One region of the Bacillus sp. DX3.1 genome, then DNA from elsewhere that is predicted to be linked to it. Evidence: a T-box and tRNA genes for the amino acid it is inferred to sense, from the RefSeq annotation. Region 1 holds a T-box; the other holds one or more tRNA genes.
The links. A T-box is a leader RNA that pairs with one kind of tRNA and senses whether it is charged. The one in region 1 lies ahead of serS (serine--tRNA ligase), so its partner is inferred to be a tRNA-Ser.
Positions count from the first base shown of each region.

Region 1 (7,832 bases):
CGCTCAACGGATAAAAGCTACCCCGGGGATAACAGGCTTATCTCCCCCAAGAGTCCACATCGACGGGGAGGTTTGGCACCTCGATGTCGGCTCATCGCATCCTGGGGCTGTAGTCGGTCCCAAGGGTTGGGCTGTTCGCCCATTAAAGCGGTACGCGAGCTGGGTTCAGAACGTCGTGAGACAGTTCGGTCCCTATCCGTCGTGGGCGCAGGAAATTTGAGAGGAGCTGTCCTTAGTACGAGAGGACCGGGATGGACGCACCGCTGGTGTACCAGTTGTTCTGCCAAGGGCATAGCTGGGTAGCTATGTGCGGAAGGGATAAGTGCTGAAAGCATCTAAGCATGAAGCCCCCCTCAAGATGAGATTTCCCATAGCGTAAGCTAGTAAGATCCCTGAAAGATGATCAGGTTGATAGGTTCGAGGTGGAAGCATGGTGACATGTGGAGCTGACGAATACTAATAGATCGAGGACTTAACCATATAATATGAAGCAATGTTATCTAGTTTTGAAGGAATATCCTTCATAGTTTGGTGATGATGGCAGAGAGGTCACACCCGTTCCCATACCGAACACGGAAGTTAAGCTCTCTAGCGCCGATGGTAGTTGGGACCTTGTCCCTGTGAGAGTAGGACGTCGCCAAGCAATCAAAGACGAGTCATAATGACTCGTCTTTTTTGTATTTCCTAAGAAATGGCGGATTGTTGAGTAAGTAAAAACAACGAAATATAATAAGGGATTTTTTGAGCAGAGACAGCTAAAAATTGATAAATAAACGGATAATCTTCAGAAGCATAGCTTCCCAATAAGTCGTACCACCAATCTGTTTCATAGCGAGAAATCATACTCAAATTGTAGAGTAGTAAATAATGTGTAAGTAGTTCCGGTAAAAGTGCTTTATGATTACGGACATCATGAGTTGTCGGTAAATAGTAGGTATGTGTATGACAATCATAAGAAAAAGGTGTGCTATATAATGGATTCCATGTTTCAATAGGTGTCGAAAACACTAAGGAAGATTTATTTAATTCATTTGGCGTGTAGTGAATAAAAAGATGCTTACATGTTGTTTCTATATGACGAATAAAACGTTCTTTCGTCATATGCAAACGATCTAGTATAGCAGGGGGAAATGAAATATGATGTTCACTTACTTTATCGACTTTGTATAGCATTTGTTTTTTTTGACTGTACTGAAACAGGTTTTTTAATTCAGCAATTTTTTTCGTTAGTTCTAGCATTGTAAATTTTTCAGTTTCCAAATGTTTCATGTGAAACATTCGTTCCGCCACATGAGTAAATAACCCATTTTTTTGTATTTTTACTTCATCTTCTAAAAATTGATATCCTTGTTTCTTTCGTTTACGTGTTGTTACGCCGTGTGCTAAGACTGTCGTTGATTCTGGATAATTCGGATCGACGGTTAATAAGCAAGCCTTTAAGAGCTGGCTCATGCCATAAAACTGCAACATAGGTTGAATGGAGAATGGGGCAGTTTTACATAATTCATAATAACTTTTCCCATGTTCCAAATAATAAATAAAGGGATAGCAATTTTCGAAGCTCTTCTTTTCAGCATTTTCAATAGGTAATTTTTCATAGCAGTGGACAAGATAACGTTGTACATGTTGGGATGAAAAAAAGAAACTTAATTGCTGCCAAGTATGAGATGTATGGTGCATGTAATACACTCCTTTTATTATCTAAAAATTCAAACATATATGTACTTTCTTGACAGTATTTTAACCAATTGATAAGCTACTAATAATAATTTCTGGTATCATAGGGGGAAAATTTATGTGGGAATCTAAATTTGTTAAAGAAGGTTTGACATTCGATGATGTATTACTTGTACCAGCGAAGTCAGATATATTGCCAAGAGAAGTAAGTGTAAAAACTGTTCTATCTGAAAGCTTACAGTTAAACATTCCTTTAATTAGTGCAGGTATGGATACAGTAACAGAAGCTGATATGGCGATTGCTATGGCACGTCAAGGCGGCTTAGGGATTGTTCATAAGAATATGTCTATTGAGCAACAAGCCGAGCAGGTTGATAAAGTAAAGCGCTCTGAGAGCGGCGTTATTACAGATCCTTTCTTTTTAACTCCAGAACATCAAGTATATGATGCAGAACATCTTATGGGAAAATATCGTATTTCAGGTGTACCAATTGTAAATAATTTAGATGAGCAAAAACTAGTTGGTATTATTACAAACCGTGATATGCGTTTCATTCAAGACTACTCTATTAAAATTTCCGATGTGATGACAAAAGAGCAATTAATTACAGCTCCTGTTGGCACAACACTAGAAGATGCTGAAAAGATTCTCCAGAAATATAAAATTGAAAAACTCCCTCTTGTTGATAATCACGGTGTATTACAAGGGCTTATCACAATTAAAGATATTGAAAAAGTAATTGAATTTCCAAACTCTGCAAAAGATACGCAAGGTCGTTTACTTGTTGGAGCAGCAGTTGGTGTAACAGCAGACGCAATGCTTCGTATCGATGCATTAGTGAAAGCGAATGTTGACGTAATTGTTCTTGATACAGCTCATGGACATTCTCATGGTGTTATTGAAAAAGTAAAAGAAGTTCGTGCGAAATATCCATCATTGAATATTATCGCAGGTAATGTTGCTACAGCTGAAGCGACACGCGCATTAATCGAAGCAGGTGCAAATATTATTAAAGTTGGTATTGGACCTGGCTCTATTTGTACAACACGCGTTGTGGCAGGTGTTGGTGTACCACAATTAACGGCAGTATATGATTGTGCAACAGAAGCTCGTAAGCATGGTATTCCAGTGATTGCTGATGGCGGCATTAAATACTCTGGAGATATGGTAAAAGCGTTAGCAGCAGGTGCACACGTTGTTATGCTTGGAAGTATCTTTGCTGGTGTAGCAGAAAGCCCAGGAGAAACTGAAATTTACCAAGGACGTCAATTTAAAGTATACCGCGGCATGGGTTCTGTTGGAGCAATGGAAAAAGGAAGTAAAGATCGTTACTTCCAAGAAGGCAACAAAAAACTTGTTCCAGAAGGAATTGAGGGACGAGTACCATTTAAAGGTCCTTTAGCTGATACAGTTCACCAATTAGTTGGTGGCTTACGTGCAGGTATGGGATATTGTGGAGCACAAGATTTAGAGTTCTTACGTGAGAGTGCACAATTTATTCGCATGTCAGGTGCTGGCTTACGCGAAAGTCATCCACATGATGTACAAATTACAAAAGAATCTCCAAATTACTCTTTATAATGTCTTATATGTAAATGGACAGAGACCTAGTATCTCTGTCTATTTTTTTTTGATTATGTTAAAATAACGGTTATGTGAATACAAAGATATTGGGGGTAACAACAGTGAAAGGTATGTTTTGCAAGCGATTCATCGCAATGGTAACAGTGCTTACGCTATTTTGCAGCATGTTTGTTACATATAGCAGTGCATCGGCAGAAACAAGCTCTGCTTTAAATATTGAAGCAGGTGCAGCAATTTTAGTGGAAGCAAATTCTGGGAAAATTTTATATCAAAAAAATGCAGATGAATTACTAGCGATTGCTAGTATGACAAAAATGATGAGTGAGTACTTAGTTCATGAAGCAGTAGACAAAGGAAAACTGAAGTGGAATCAAAAGGTAAAGGTTTCTGACTATGCGCACACGGTTTCACAGGATCGCTCATTATCCAACGTTCCTCTAGAAAATGGCGGATCTTATACAGTGAAAGAGCTATATGAAGCCATGGGCATTTATTCTGCAAATGGTGCAACAATTGCTTTAGCTGAAGCTGTTGCAGGATCGGAAGCAGATTTTGTAAAAATGATGAATGATAAAGCAAAAGAGCTTGGATTGAAAAATTATAAGTTTGTAAACTCTACGGGATTATCAAACAAAGATTTAAAAGGTAAACATCCAGAAGGAACAACACCGGATGAAGAAAATAAAATGTCTGCTAGAGATTGTGCAATCTTGGCACAACGTCTGATTCAAGATTTCCCAAATGTATTAGAAACGGCTGGAATTCCGAAAAAGACATTCCAAGAAGGTGGAAAATATCCGATTGAGATGGCTAACTGGAACTGGATGTTAAAAGGATTAATCATGGAGTATGAAGGCGTAGATGGTCTCAAAACAGGATCTACTCCAGAAGCTGGGGATTGCTTTACAGGCACAGCGGAGAGAAATGGTATGCGTTTAATTTCTGTTGTTATTAAAACAAATTCTCATACAGCACGCTTTGCAGAAACGAAGAAACTATTTGATTACGGTTTTACAAACTTTGAAGCGAAAAAGGTATATCCAAAGGGTTCAGCCGTAAAGGGACATGAAACTGTACAAGTAAAGAAAGCGAAAGATACGGATGTAGCATTGCAAACGAAACAAGCTATCGTACTTCCAATGCCAAAAGGAAGTAAAGATGTTTATAAAACAGAATTTAAAGCAATGAAAGAAAGACAAGAAGCACCAATTAAAAAGGGTACAACAATTGGTCAAATGGTTGTATCAGCTAAAGATGGTAATGATGCTGGCTTCTTAACAGGTAAGTCCTTACAAGTAGATCTTGTAACAAAAGCAGAAGTAGAAAAAGCTAACTGGTTCACTCTTTCTATGCGTGGAATCGGTTCTTTCTTTGGCGGCATTTGGAACAGTGCTGTTGACACAGTAAAAGGTTGGTTTTAAAAGCTCCTCATTGTAGGAGCTTTTTTTATTTACTATTTTTCATACTGACTTTATCAAAAAATAGTAGACAAGCCTCTAATAGTTAGTGGTAGAATGTAAGAGTATTCTTAATTTTCGCCGTTAATGGGGAAAAGCAATTCACCTAGGGGGGTTTTTGTACATGACAAATGTAACAGGAACAGAGCGTGTAAAACGCGGAATGGCAGAAATGCAAAAAGGCGGCGTCATCATGGACGTAGTTAACGCTGAACAAGCTAAAATTGCGGAAGAAGCAGGTGCGGTTGCTGTTATGGCATTAGAACGTGTTCCTGCAGATATTCGTGCGGCAGGTGGCGTTGCACGCATGGCGGATCCAACAATTGTAGAAGATGTAATGGGTGCCGTATCGATTCCAGTTATGGCAAAATGCCGTATTGGGCATCTTGTAGAAGCTCGTGTACTAGAATCATTAGGGGTAGACTACATTGATGAGAGCGAAGTATTAACTCCAGCTGATGAAGTGTATCATTTAAATAAACGTGACTACACTGTTCCGTTCGTATGTGGATGTCGTGATATTGGGGAAGCGGCACGTCGTATTGCAGAAGGTGCATCCATGCTTCGTACAAAAGGTGAGCCTGGAACAGGAAACATTGTAGAGGCTGTACGTCATATGCGTCAAGTAAACGCAGAAATTCGTCAAGTTGCGAATCTACGTGAAGATGAATTAATGACATATGCAAAAAACACTGGGGCTCCTTATGAAGTATTACTTGAAATTAAACGTCTTGGTCGTTTACCAGTTGTAAACTTTGCAGCAGGTGGTGTTGCAACGCCAGCAGATGCTGCATTAATGATGCAACTTGGTGCAGATGGTGTATTCGTAGGATCTGGTATTTTCAAATCAGAAAACCCAGAAAAATTTGCACGTGCGATTGTTGAAGCGACAACACATTACGAAGACTATGAATTAATTGCAAGCCTTTCTAAAGGATTAGGCACTGCAATGAAAGGTGTCGAAATTTCAACATTATTACCAGAACAACGCATGCAAGAGCGCGGTTGGTAATTAAAGGAGATTTTAACATGGTTATAGTTGGTGTATTAGGTCTTCAAGGAGCTGTACGTGAACATGTGAAGGCAGTTGAAGCAAGTGGTGCAGAAGCTGTTATCGTGAAACGTGTGGAACAACTTGAAGAAATTGATGGACTTATTTTACCGGGTGGTGAAAGCACAACAATGCGCCGCCTAATTGATAAATATGGGTTTATGGAACCGCTTCGCAAGTTTGCCAAATCGGGTAAACCGATGTTTGGTACGTGTGCAGGTATGATTTTACTTGCAAAAAATCTTGTAGGCTATGAGGAATCTCATATTGGTGCCATGGATATTACGGTTGAGCGCAATGCATTTGGTCGCCAAAAGGATAGCTTTGAAGTTGCTCTTTCGATAAAAGGCGTAGGGGAAGACTTTGTTGGTGTATTTATTCGTGCGCCATATGTGGTGAACGTAGCAGACAATGTTGAGGTTCTTTCTACACATGATGATCGAATGGTAGCAGTAAAGCAAGGTCCATTTTTAGCTGCTTCGTTCCATCCAGAGCTAACGGATGATCATCGCGTTACAGCATATTTTGTACAGATGGTGAAAGAAGCGAAAATGAAAAAAGTTGTATAAGTAACTTGCAACTTGTGAAAGATTATAGTAAATTGATGGTAACAATTTTATAAGATAAACGTGTTGATAGGAAGTAGTAACAAATTTTGTTTCTTGTAGAGAGTCGGTGGTTGGTGAAAACCGATAGAAGCAATTTGTGAATCCATCCTAGAATGAAATGTGGAATGTCATTTGAGACTAGTAAACATTTCCGGTGAAGAGTCGTTATTTCTACTTGAGAGGAAGGCAATATTGCTTTCAACTAGGGTGGCAACGCGGTTTAACTTCCGTCCCTTTTTTACAGGGACGGGAGTTTTTTGTTTTTATAAATAAAAAGGAGGAATACATAATGCTTGATATTAAATTTTTACGTACAAACTTTGAAGAAGTAAAAGCAAAATTACAGCATAGAGGCGAAGATTTAACTGATTTTGGTCGCTTTGAAGAACTAGATACAAAAAGAAGAGAGCTTCTTGTGCAAACAGAAGAGTTAAAAAGTAAGCGTAATGAAGTGTCTCAACAAATTTCTGTATTAAAACGCGAAAAGAAAGACGCAGACGCGCTAATTGTAGAGATGCGAGAAGTAGGAGAGAAAGTAAAGGATCTTGATAATGAGCTTCGCGTAGTGGAAGAAGATTTAGAACGATTAATGCTTTCTATCCCAAATATTCCTCATGAATCTGCGCCAATTGGGGAAACAGAGGATGATAATGTACAGGCGCGCACTTGGGGAGAAGTAAAAGAATTTGGTTTTGAACCAAAACCCCATTGGGACCTTGCTACTGACCTGGAGATTTTAGACTTTGAACGTGCAGCTAAAGTAACAGGAAGTCGTTTTGTATTTTATAAAGGTGCAGGCGCAAGATTAGAGCGTGCTTTAATTAGCTTTATGCTTGACCTTCACACAGACGAGCACGGTTATGAAGAAGTTTTACCTCCTTATATGGTAAACCGTGCAAGCATGACAGGAACAGGACAACTTCCAAAGTTTGAAGAAGATGCGTTTCGTATTGAAAGCGAAGATTACTTCTTAATTCCTACAGCCGAAGTACCTGTAACAAATATGCACCGTGATGAAATTTTAAACAGAGAGCAGTTACCAATTCGCTATGCAGCATTTAGCTCATGTTTCCGTTCTGAAGCAGGATCTGCTGGTCGTGATACACGTGGTTTAATTCGTCAACATCAATTCAATAAAGTAGAACTTGTGAAGTTTGTGAAACCAGAAGATTCTTATGAAGAATTAGAAAAGTTAACAAATGATGCAGAACGCGTGTTACAATTATTAGGTCTACCGTATCGCGTTATGAGCATGTGCACAGGAGATTTAGGATTTACAGCAGCGAAGAAATACGATATCGAAGTATGGATTCCGAGCTACGGTACATATCGTGAAATCTCTTCTTGTAGTAACTTTGAGGCATTCCAAGCAAGACGTGCAAACATTCGTTTCCGCCGCGATACAAATGCAAAACCGGAACATGTTCATACATTAAATGGATCTGGACTTGCAA
Region 1 is NZ_CP128153.1:13,424-21,255, forward strand. It holds rRNA gene QRE67_RS00050 (23S ribosomal RNA) at 1-480, shown strand, start outside; rRNA gene rrf (5S ribosomal RNA) at 528-643, shown strand; gene QRE67_RS00060 (YaaC family protein) at 685-1,680, opposite strand; gene guaB (IMP dehydrogenase) at 1,796-3,259, shown strand; gene QRE67_RS00070 (serine hydrolase) at 3,364-4,683, shown strand; gene pdxS (pyridoxal 5'-phosphate synthase lyase subunit PdxS) at 4,844-5,731, shown strand; gene pdxT (pyridoxal 5'-phosphate synthase glutaminase subunit PdxT) at 5,749-6,339, shown strand; T-box leader at 6,394-6,616, shown strand; gene serS (serine--tRNA ligase) at 6,668-7,832, shown strand, end outside.

Region 2 (8,723 bases), 660 kb from region 1:
ACTTGTTGACTTTTTAAATCAATCAGGTATAATAATGATTGTCTCAAATGAATATAGTCTGGTAATGATGGCAGAGAGGTCACACCCGTTCCCATACCGAACACGGAAGTTAAGCTCTCTAGCGCCGATGGTAGTTGGGACCTTGTCCCTGTGAGAGTAGGACGTTGCCAGGCAAAGTGGAGGATTAGCTCAGCTGGGAGAGCACCTGCCTTACAAGCAGGGGGTCGGCGGTTCGAGCCCGTCATCCTCCACCATATATTGCCGGCTTAGCTCAATTGGTAGAGCAACTGACTTGTAATCAGTAGGTTGGGGGTTCAAGTCCTCTAGCCGGCACCAGTAACTATGGCGGTTGTGGCGAAGTGGTTAACGCACCGGATTGTGGCTCCGGCATTCGTGGGTTCGATTCCCATCAGTCGCCCCATTTTTTATAAAAGATAATATGCGGGTGTGGCGGAATTGGCAGACGCACCAGACTTAGGATCTGGCGCCTTTGGCGTGGGGGTTCGACTCCCTTCACCCGCACTTTCAATTTTATAACTCATACATGTCTTGCGGAAGTAGTTCAGTGGTAGAATACAACCTTGCCAAGGTTGGGGTCGCGGGTTCGAATCCCGTCTTCCGCTCCAATTTTCAATATGACATGCCGGGGTGGCGGAACAGGCAGACGCACAGGACTTAAAATCCTGCGGTGGGTGACCACCGTGCGGGTTCGACCCCCGCCCTCGGCACCATATGCGCCCGTAGCTCAATTGGATAGAGCGTTTGACTACGGATCAAAAGGTTAGGGGTTCGAGTCCTCTCGGGCGCGCTTTTATTAACGGGAAGTGGCTCAGCTTGGTAGAGCACCTGGTTTGGGACCAGGGGGTCGCAGGTTCGAATCCTGTCTTCCCGATAGTTTTAACATGGGGCCTTAGCTCAGCTGGGAGAGCGCCTGCCTTGCACGCAGGAGGTCAGCGGTTCGATCCCGCTAGGCTCCACTTATTTAACTTTATTATGGCGGTGTAGCTCAGCTGGCTAGAGCGTACGGTTCATACCCGTGAGGTCGGGGGTTCGATCCCCTCCGCCGCTACCATAAAGGACCTTTAGCTCAGCTGGTTAGAGCAGACGGCTCATAACCGTCCGGTCGTAGGTTCGAGTCCTACAAGGTCCACCATTTAAAGTAAATATCTCGGAGGTATACCCAAGTTCGGCTGAAGGGATCGGTCTTGAAAACCGACAGGCGGCGAGAGTCGCGCGGGGGTTCGAATCCCTCTACCTCCTCCATTTTTAAAAAAAGAATATTATATCGTCGCGGGGTGGAGCAGTCTGGTAGCTCGTCGGGCTCATAACCCGAAGGTCGCAGGTTCAAATCCTGTCCCCGCAACCAATGGTCCCGTGGTGTAGTGGTTAACATGCCTGCCTGTCACGCAGGAGATCGCCGGTTCGACCCCGGTCGGGACCGCCATTTATTTTTGGCTCGGTAGCTCAGTCGGTAGAGCAGAGGACTGAAAATCCTCGTGTCGGCGGTTCGATTCCGTCCCGAGCCACCATCATATTTCATTTGGTGATTGCTTATTTAGTTTAAATGAGCCATTAGCTCAGTTGGTAGAGCATCTGACTTTTAATCAGAGGGTCGAAGGTTCGAATCCTTCATGGCTCACCATTTTTATGCGGGTGTAGTTTAGTGGTAAAACAAGAGCCTTCCAAGCTCTGGTCGAGAGTTCGATTCTCTTCACCCGCTTTTGTTTTGGGCCTATAGCTCAGCTGGTTAGAGCGCACGCCTGATAAGCGTGAGGTCGATGGTTCGAGTCCATTTAGGCCCACCATTATTCCGCAGTAGCTCAGCGGTAGAGCTATCGGCTGTTAACCGATCGGTCGTAGGTTCGATTCCTACCTGCGGAGCCATATAGAGAAGTACCCAAGTGGCTCAAGGGGCTCCCCTGCTAAGGGAGTAGATCGCTTACGCGGTGCGAGGGTTCGAATCCCTTCTTCTCTGCCATATATTTTGGCCCGTTGGTCAAGCGGTTAAGACACCGCCCTTTCACGGCGGTAACACGGGTTCGAATCCCGTACGGGTCATACGAAAAGAGATAGCATAATCTGCTATCTCTTTTTTATTTATAATATTATGTTATGAATGGACATATCTTTCAAGCTAGGGCAGACTTTCAACAGTCTGCTTATTTATTTGGATTGGTGTGGGCATATCAAAAAAGGAAAGAACTCCTTTTATAGCCGGATATAATGTTATATTCCATCCAAAGAATGAAAAAATGTTAGCAAAGCGCATTGGGATGTTAATTATATTATTTGGGCTAGAGACAATTTCATTTCCTGTTGTTTCACTTTTATTTAAAGTAGATGGATTTTATTTTGCTATTTTAGCTGGAATCGACATTTTGGTTGTGTTGATTCTTATACTAATGGATCAAATGGAAGTATAAAATGTTGTATTGGATTCGTCTTTACAATTTGCATCATTAATGATTGTTTGTAAAATAGATTCCCATATGTGAGGATCATCGGGTAAAAAATGTCCTGCATCTTTTATATAGTGGGTTGTTACATAGGGAATATCTGCTGCTACTTTTTTTATTTCTTCTATGGAGGCTAAAGTGTCAGCTGTACCATGCCAAATATGCATAGGGATAGAAATATCTTTAAAAGTAAATCCCCAAGATTTTGCTAAGAGTACAGGTTCTGTTACAGCTTCATCTACACTATTTCGCAGCGCTTCTTTCATATGAATCATAGCTACTTTAATATCTTCATCCGTTTTGATGAACTGTTGGTCCCATTCACATAAATGTGTGTTACCTTTTTTCATCGATTGCATATATTTTTCAGGATTCTTTTCCATTTGCTTTTTTTGTGAACGATAAGCCCATTTTAATATCCAAGGTAATCGTTTGGAGATAAAGAAAGCGATTCGATTTTCACGGCACATGCTAACAGGAGGCTTCTCATTTTCAAATGGAGCTACACTAGAAACCATGTTTACGCATTGCAAGCGTTCGGGAATTTTGTAAGCACAAGCTGCTGCATAAGCTCCACCGCCTGATACACCTATAATAGAAAAAGTTGGGAGCTGCAGTTGATTTGCTAACTCATTAACATCATCAGGCCAATCTAAAACTGTTCTATTACGTTTTGGATCAGAGAGTCCGTATCCAGGTCTATCTATAGAAATAAGCCGTATGCCTAATCGCTTTGCAATCATATCATCTTCCAATGCCCAAATTCTTGAACCAGGTGTACCATGGAACAGCATTACTGGTAATCCATTTGTTTGTCCATACTCTATATATGCTAAAGTGCGTCCGTCTTGTAATGTTATAATATGATTCTTCATTTTATTCACTCCTTATCCCGCTAATTAAACCGACCGTTCAGTCTAATTATATAATAGGGTTGATCTATTTGTAAATACTGGGATTTATCCCGCATTAACGGGCAGTAATATCCCCACCTCAAAATTCAGCAAAAAACAAAGAAGTTAGGTGGAGGATAAACTGCCCGTAAAAGCCCGATTGGTGAGGACTAATAATCAGTGGGGGATGAAAAACCCCCCACTGATTAAAGTTTCACTTTATTATTGGTCAGAAAAAGAAGATTTTTTCCACTTACTTTTAAGGAACAAATTGTGAGAGCGCACTGAAATAAGCTTTTTCACAATCTAAAGAAAAGGCTTCCATTGAGATTGATTCCACACCTGATACGATAACTTTCTCCTATCTGTGAAAAAGTTCACAAATAGGTCATAATTTGTGAATGTATTCACAATGATTCATGCTACAATATGAATGTAAGGAAGTTAAACAACATTAAATTAGTATTTTAATTAATTACTTAAATGACAATAATAAAGAAGTGAACCATAGAGAGGAGAATTTATCATGAAAAAAGGTATCAATCGTGTAGTATTAGTAGGAACAGGTGCTGTAGGTTGTAGTTATGCATATTCTATGATTAACCAAGGTGTAGCTGAGGAATTCGTTCTTGTTGACGTAAATGAAGCAAAAGCAGAAGGAGAAGCAATGGATTTAAGCCATGCAGTTCCATTTGCTCCAGCACCAACAAAAATTTGGAATGGTAGCTATGCAGATTGTAAAGATGCAGATCTTGTTGTTATCACTGCTGGATTACCACAAAAGCCAGGTGAAACTCGCTTAGATTTAGTTGAAAAGAATACAAAAATCTTTAAACAAATCGTTCGTGGCATTATGGATAGTGGATTTGATGGTATCTTCTTAATTGCAACTAACCCAGTTGATATTTTAACTTATGTAACTTGGAAAGAATCTGGATTACCAAAAGAGCGCGTAATTGGTTCTGGTACAACTTTAGACTCTGCTCGTTTCCGCTATATGCTAGGTGACTACTTAAATGTAGATCCACGCAACGTTCACGCATACGTTATCGGTGAACATGGTGATACTGAGCTTCCGGTTTGGAGCCACACTACAGTAGGTGTACAAAAACTAGAAACAATTTTAGCGAACAATGAACAGTATAATCAAAATGATTTAGATAAAATCTTTGTAAATGTACGCGATGCTGCTTACCATATCATTGAGCGTAAAGGTGCAACTTACTACGGAATCGGTATGTCACTTCTACGTGTAACTAAAGCGATCTTAAACAACGAGAATAGCGTGTTAACTGTATCTGCATACCTAGAAGGTCAATACGGCGAAGCTGATGCCTATGTAGGTGTACCGGCTGTAATTAACCGCGAAGGTGTTCGTGAAATTGTTGAGCTTGAGTTAAATGAAGAAGAAAAAGCGAAATTTGCTCATTCTGTAAAAGTATTAAAAGAAACTATGGCACCAGTACTATAAGATAAATTGTTCAGAAGTGGGGGCTGCTTCTCCCTTCTGAATTTTTTATATAAATTCCTTTTCCGGTTTCCCTGTATATCCCCAAGTATACACTTTTGCTGGAAAGGATCGATTATAGCAAAACGCACTCTATGTTAGGATAGAGTGCGTTTTTGTATATCTCTTATTTTTTTTGCGTTAAGCCTAATTTCTTCAAGATATCTAATGATCCCTTCCTAACACTCTAATGAGCTGTTTGAAGAAGGATTTCCTGTTTCATAACCCTTTTGCACATTAGATACCCAATGAGTCTTATATGCTCTCCACAGGCGTTATTTATACTGTTTGGATACAACCTTGCCCCACACTTTCAGTTATATAAGTCCATTTTGATTTTTCGACATATAGCCGCGGCTATGAATAACAAAAGGTGACCTGCACTCGTTTTCTCTCTTTGTTTTCACTATGTCTGGACAGGAAAAGGATCTGACCGCTTCTATGCATGGTCGGATGCTCTCTCCCACCTAAAAAGAAGGGTTTTATGTCGGTTTTTTAATTTGTATTTATATAGTTGGCTATCGCAAGTAATTGTTCTAATTTTTTTTCTAAGATATGTATACTTGCGTTATAGCTGCCCTCTTATTTTCTCCCTTTTCTTTCATTACAGTGTTTCAGAAGACTTAACGCAATTGAGAATGTACGTTCGTGTTTGGTTTTGTCAAAATTATACCTTATATTACAAAAAAGAAAAAAACTTTGTGCTGTACATTACATATGTTTGAGGGAGCGGACTTCTGTTGTTAATTTCTAAATTTCACAGAATGAAATAAGAGAGCTAGGAGGATGGTTGTTCCTAAAACCCCGATTGTTGATGTTTTTCCATTGTTTTGGTAATAACTTTATTAAAAAATTATACTCAAATAAAACGCTTTCAATGAATATTCGTCAAAATTCGATGTTTTTTATCAAATATGTCAATATTTTCTTAGATTTTAATGAAAAAGCGTATCTTTATTTAAAATTTCACAAGGATATTTCAGTTTATTATCGAATAGTGAATAGTATTAAAAATTCTGTCATCTTAGTGAGGTGAACATATTGGATGTAACAAATTGTATGGAAGAAGGATTGTATGAATTTCATAAAGAAGGATGTCATGAGAGTTATAACATGTTTGGAGGTCATCTTGTAACAGAGCATGAAATACAAGGGGTACGTTTTACAGTATGGGCTCCTCATGCGAAAGTCGTAAGTGTTGTCGGAGATTTCAATGAATGGGACAACGAAAAAAATAGGATGGTAAAAATGACAGAGCAAGGTATTTGGTCATTATTCATACCGGAACTGGAGGCATACGAAATATATAAGTATGCAATCAAAACTTCTGGTGATGAAATAATTTTAAAAGCAGATCCATATGCAACATATGCAGAAGTACGACCGAATACGGCATCTGTTATTTTTGATATAAGAGGATATGAATGGAATGATAAAAATTGGTCTCGAAAAAAGAAGCGAAAGCCGATTTATCAAGAAGCAATGGCAATTTATGAATTGCATTTTGGTTCATGGAAAAAGAAAGAAGATGGCTCGCTTTATTCGTATCGAGAAATGGCAGAGGAGCTTATTCCTTATGTAGTGGAGCATCAATTTACTCATATTGAAATCATGCCGCTTATTGAGCATCCGTACGATCGTTCTTGGGGATATCAAGGTACTGGATATTATGCGATGACGAGTCGATTTGGTACGCCGCATGATTTTATGTATTTTGTCGATGAATGTCATAAATATGGAATCGGTGTCATTTTAGATTGGGTACCAGGACATTTTTGTAAGGATGCTCATGGGCTGTATTTATTTGATGGAGAACCAACGTATGAATATAGGGACTCTGATGTACAAGAAAATCATGTTTGGGGAACGGTAAATTTTGATTTAGGAAAACAGGAAGTTCGAAACTTTTTAATTTCGAATGCACTGTTTTGGATGAAATATTATCATATTGACGGTTTTCGTGTTGATGCAGTTGCAAATATGTTGTATTGGGAAAAGGATGGAAAGCAGCAAAGTAATGAACATGCGGTCGCCTTTTTACGCCAATTAAATGAGGTGGTATTTGCTGAGGATTCGACATTTCTGATGACCGCTGAAGATTCAACAGCTTGGCCACTTGTGACTGCGCCAACGTATGAGGGCGGACTTGGTTTTAATTATAAGTGGAATATGGGCTGGATGAATGATGTACTGAAATATATGGAATGTGCACCAGAATATCGTAAATATATTCATGAGAAAATGACATTTTCTTTGCTATATGCTTATTCAGAAAACTTTATTTTACCCTTATCCCACGATGAAGTTGTTCACGGAAAAAAATCGTTATTAAATAAAATGCCGGGAGATTATTGGTCGAAGTTTGCTCAACTTCGTTTATTGTACGGATATTTCTTTACACATCCAGGGAAGAAATTGCTCTTTATGGGTGGAGAATTTGGACAATTTGATGAGTGGAAAGATCTCGAAGATTTAGATTGGAACTTACATGATTTTGAAATGCATGATCGTATGCATGATTACTTTAAAGAGCTCATAGCATTGTATAAGCGCTCAAAGCCACTTTGGCAATTAGATCATTCACAAGAAGGATTTGAGTGGATTGATGCAGATAACCGAGAACAAAGTATCTTTTCATTTATTCGCAAAGGGGAGAAAGAGGAAGAGATCCTTGTTGTTGTATGTAATTTCACAAATGCTGTGTATGAAAACTACAAAGTAGGTGTACCAGCATTTCAATATTATAACGAGATTTTAAATAGTGATGATCCGGTATACGGTGGTTCAGGACAGGTAAATAAAAAACGGTTAAAGACGATTATAGAGCCGTATCATAATCAGTCTGCTCATGTAGAAATAACAATTCCACCATTTGGCGTTTCAATTTTACGGCCAGTGAAAGCGAGAAAGGGGAGCAAAAAACAAGATGGTTCAAAAGCAGACTTGCGTAGCGATGTTATTGGCAGGGGGAAAAGGTAGTCGTTTAAGTGCGTTAACAAAGAATTTAGCTAAGCCAGCTGTTCCATTTGGCGGTAAATATCGAATTATCGATTTCACATTAAGTAATTGTGCAAATTCTGGAATTGAAACGGTCGGGATATTGACGCAGTACCAACCGCTAGAGCTTCATAATTATATTGGTATTGGGAGCGCATGGGATTTAGATCGTGTTAATGGAGGGGTAACTGTACTTCCACCGTATGCGGAATCTTCTGGCGTGAAATGGTATACAGGGACTGCTAGTGCGATTTATCAAAACTTGAATTATTTATGTCAGTATAATCCAGAATATGTTCTGATTTTATCAGGCGATCACATTTATACGATGGATTATAGCAAAATGCTGGATTATCATATTGAAAAAGAGGCAGACGTTTCTATTTCTGTTATTGAAGTACCTTGGGAAGAAGCAAGTCGTTTTGGAATTATGAATACAAATGAAGAAATGGAAGTTGTTGAGTTTGAAGAAAAACCACAATATCCAAGAAGTAACCTTGCATCGATGGGGATATATATTTTTAATTGGTCTGTTTTGAAAGAGTATTTAGAGATGGATGCAAGAAATCCAGACTCGAGTAATGATTTTGGAAAGGATGTAATTCCACTTTTATTAGATGAAAAGAAGAAATTAATGGCGTATCCATTTAGTGGCTATTGGAAAGATGTTGGTACGGTGAAAAGTTTATGGGAAGCAAATATGGATTTGCTTCGTGAGGAATCATCTTTGAATTTATATGACCGTGGCTGGCGTGTGTATTCTGTGAATCCCAACCAACCACCGCAATATATTTCTGAGAAGGCAAAGGTAGAGGAATCACTAATTAATGAAGGCTGTGTAATTGAAGGGGATGTAGCGCATTCTGTTCT
Region 2 is NZ_CP128153.1:4,531,099-4,539,821, reverse strand. It holds rRNA gene rrf (5S ribosomal RNA) at 58-173, shown strand; tRNA gene QRE67_RS22880 (tRNA-Val) at 179-254, shown strand; tRNA gene QRE67_RS22875 (tRNA-Thr) at 261-336, shown strand; tRNA gene QRE67_RS22870 (tRNA-His) at 346-421, shown strand; tRNA gene QRE67_RS22865 (tRNA-Leu) at 442-522, shown strand; tRNA gene QRE67_RS22860 (tRNA-Gly) at 552-626, shown strand; tRNA gene QRE67_RS22855 (tRNA-Leu) at 643-731, shown strand; tRNA gene QRE67_RS22850 (tRNA-Arg) at 735-808, shown strand; tRNA gene QRE67_RS22845 (tRNA-Pro) at 819-892, shown strand; tRNA gene QRE67_RS22840 (tRNA-Ala) at 905-977, shown strand; tRNA gene QRE67_RS22835 (tRNA-Met) at 996-1,072, shown strand; tRNA gene QRE67_RS22830 (tRNA-Ile) at 1,077-1,153, shown strand; tRNA gene QRE67_RS22825 (tRNA-Ser) at 1,171-1,263, shown strand; tRNA gene QRE67_RS22820 (tRNA-Met) at 1,290-1,366, shown strand; tRNA gene QRE67_RS22815 (tRNA-Asp) at 1,369-1,444, shown strand; tRNA gene QRE67_RS22810 (tRNA-Phe) at 1,454-1,529, shown strand; tRNA gene QRE67_RS22805 (tRNA-Lys) at 1,567-1,642, shown strand; tRNA gene QRE67_RS22800 (tRNA-Gly) at 1,650-1,720, shown strand; tRNA gene QRE67_RS22795 (tRNA-Ile) at 1,729-1,805, shown strand; tRNA gene QRE67_RS22790 (tRNA-Asn) at 1,810-1,884, shown strand; tRNA gene QRE67_RS22785 (tRNA-Ser) at 1,888-1,978, shown strand; tRNA gene QRE67_RS22780 (tRNA-Glu) at 1,987-2,058, shown strand; gene QRE67_RS22775 (hypothetical protein) at 2,253-2,423, shown strand; gene QRE67_RS22770 (alpha/beta fold hydrolase) at 2,408-3,331, opposite strand; gene QRE67_RS22765 (L-lactate dehydrogenase) at 3,876-4,820, shown strand; gene glgB (1,4-alpha-glucan branching protein GlgB) at 5,898-7,835, shown strand; gene QRE67_RS22755 (glucose-1-phosphate adenylyltransferase) at 7,783-8,723, shown strand, end outside.
Region 2: it encodes a tRNA-Ser, which carries the amino acid that the T-box ahead of serS (serine--tRNA ligase) is inferred to sense. The anticodon was not compared.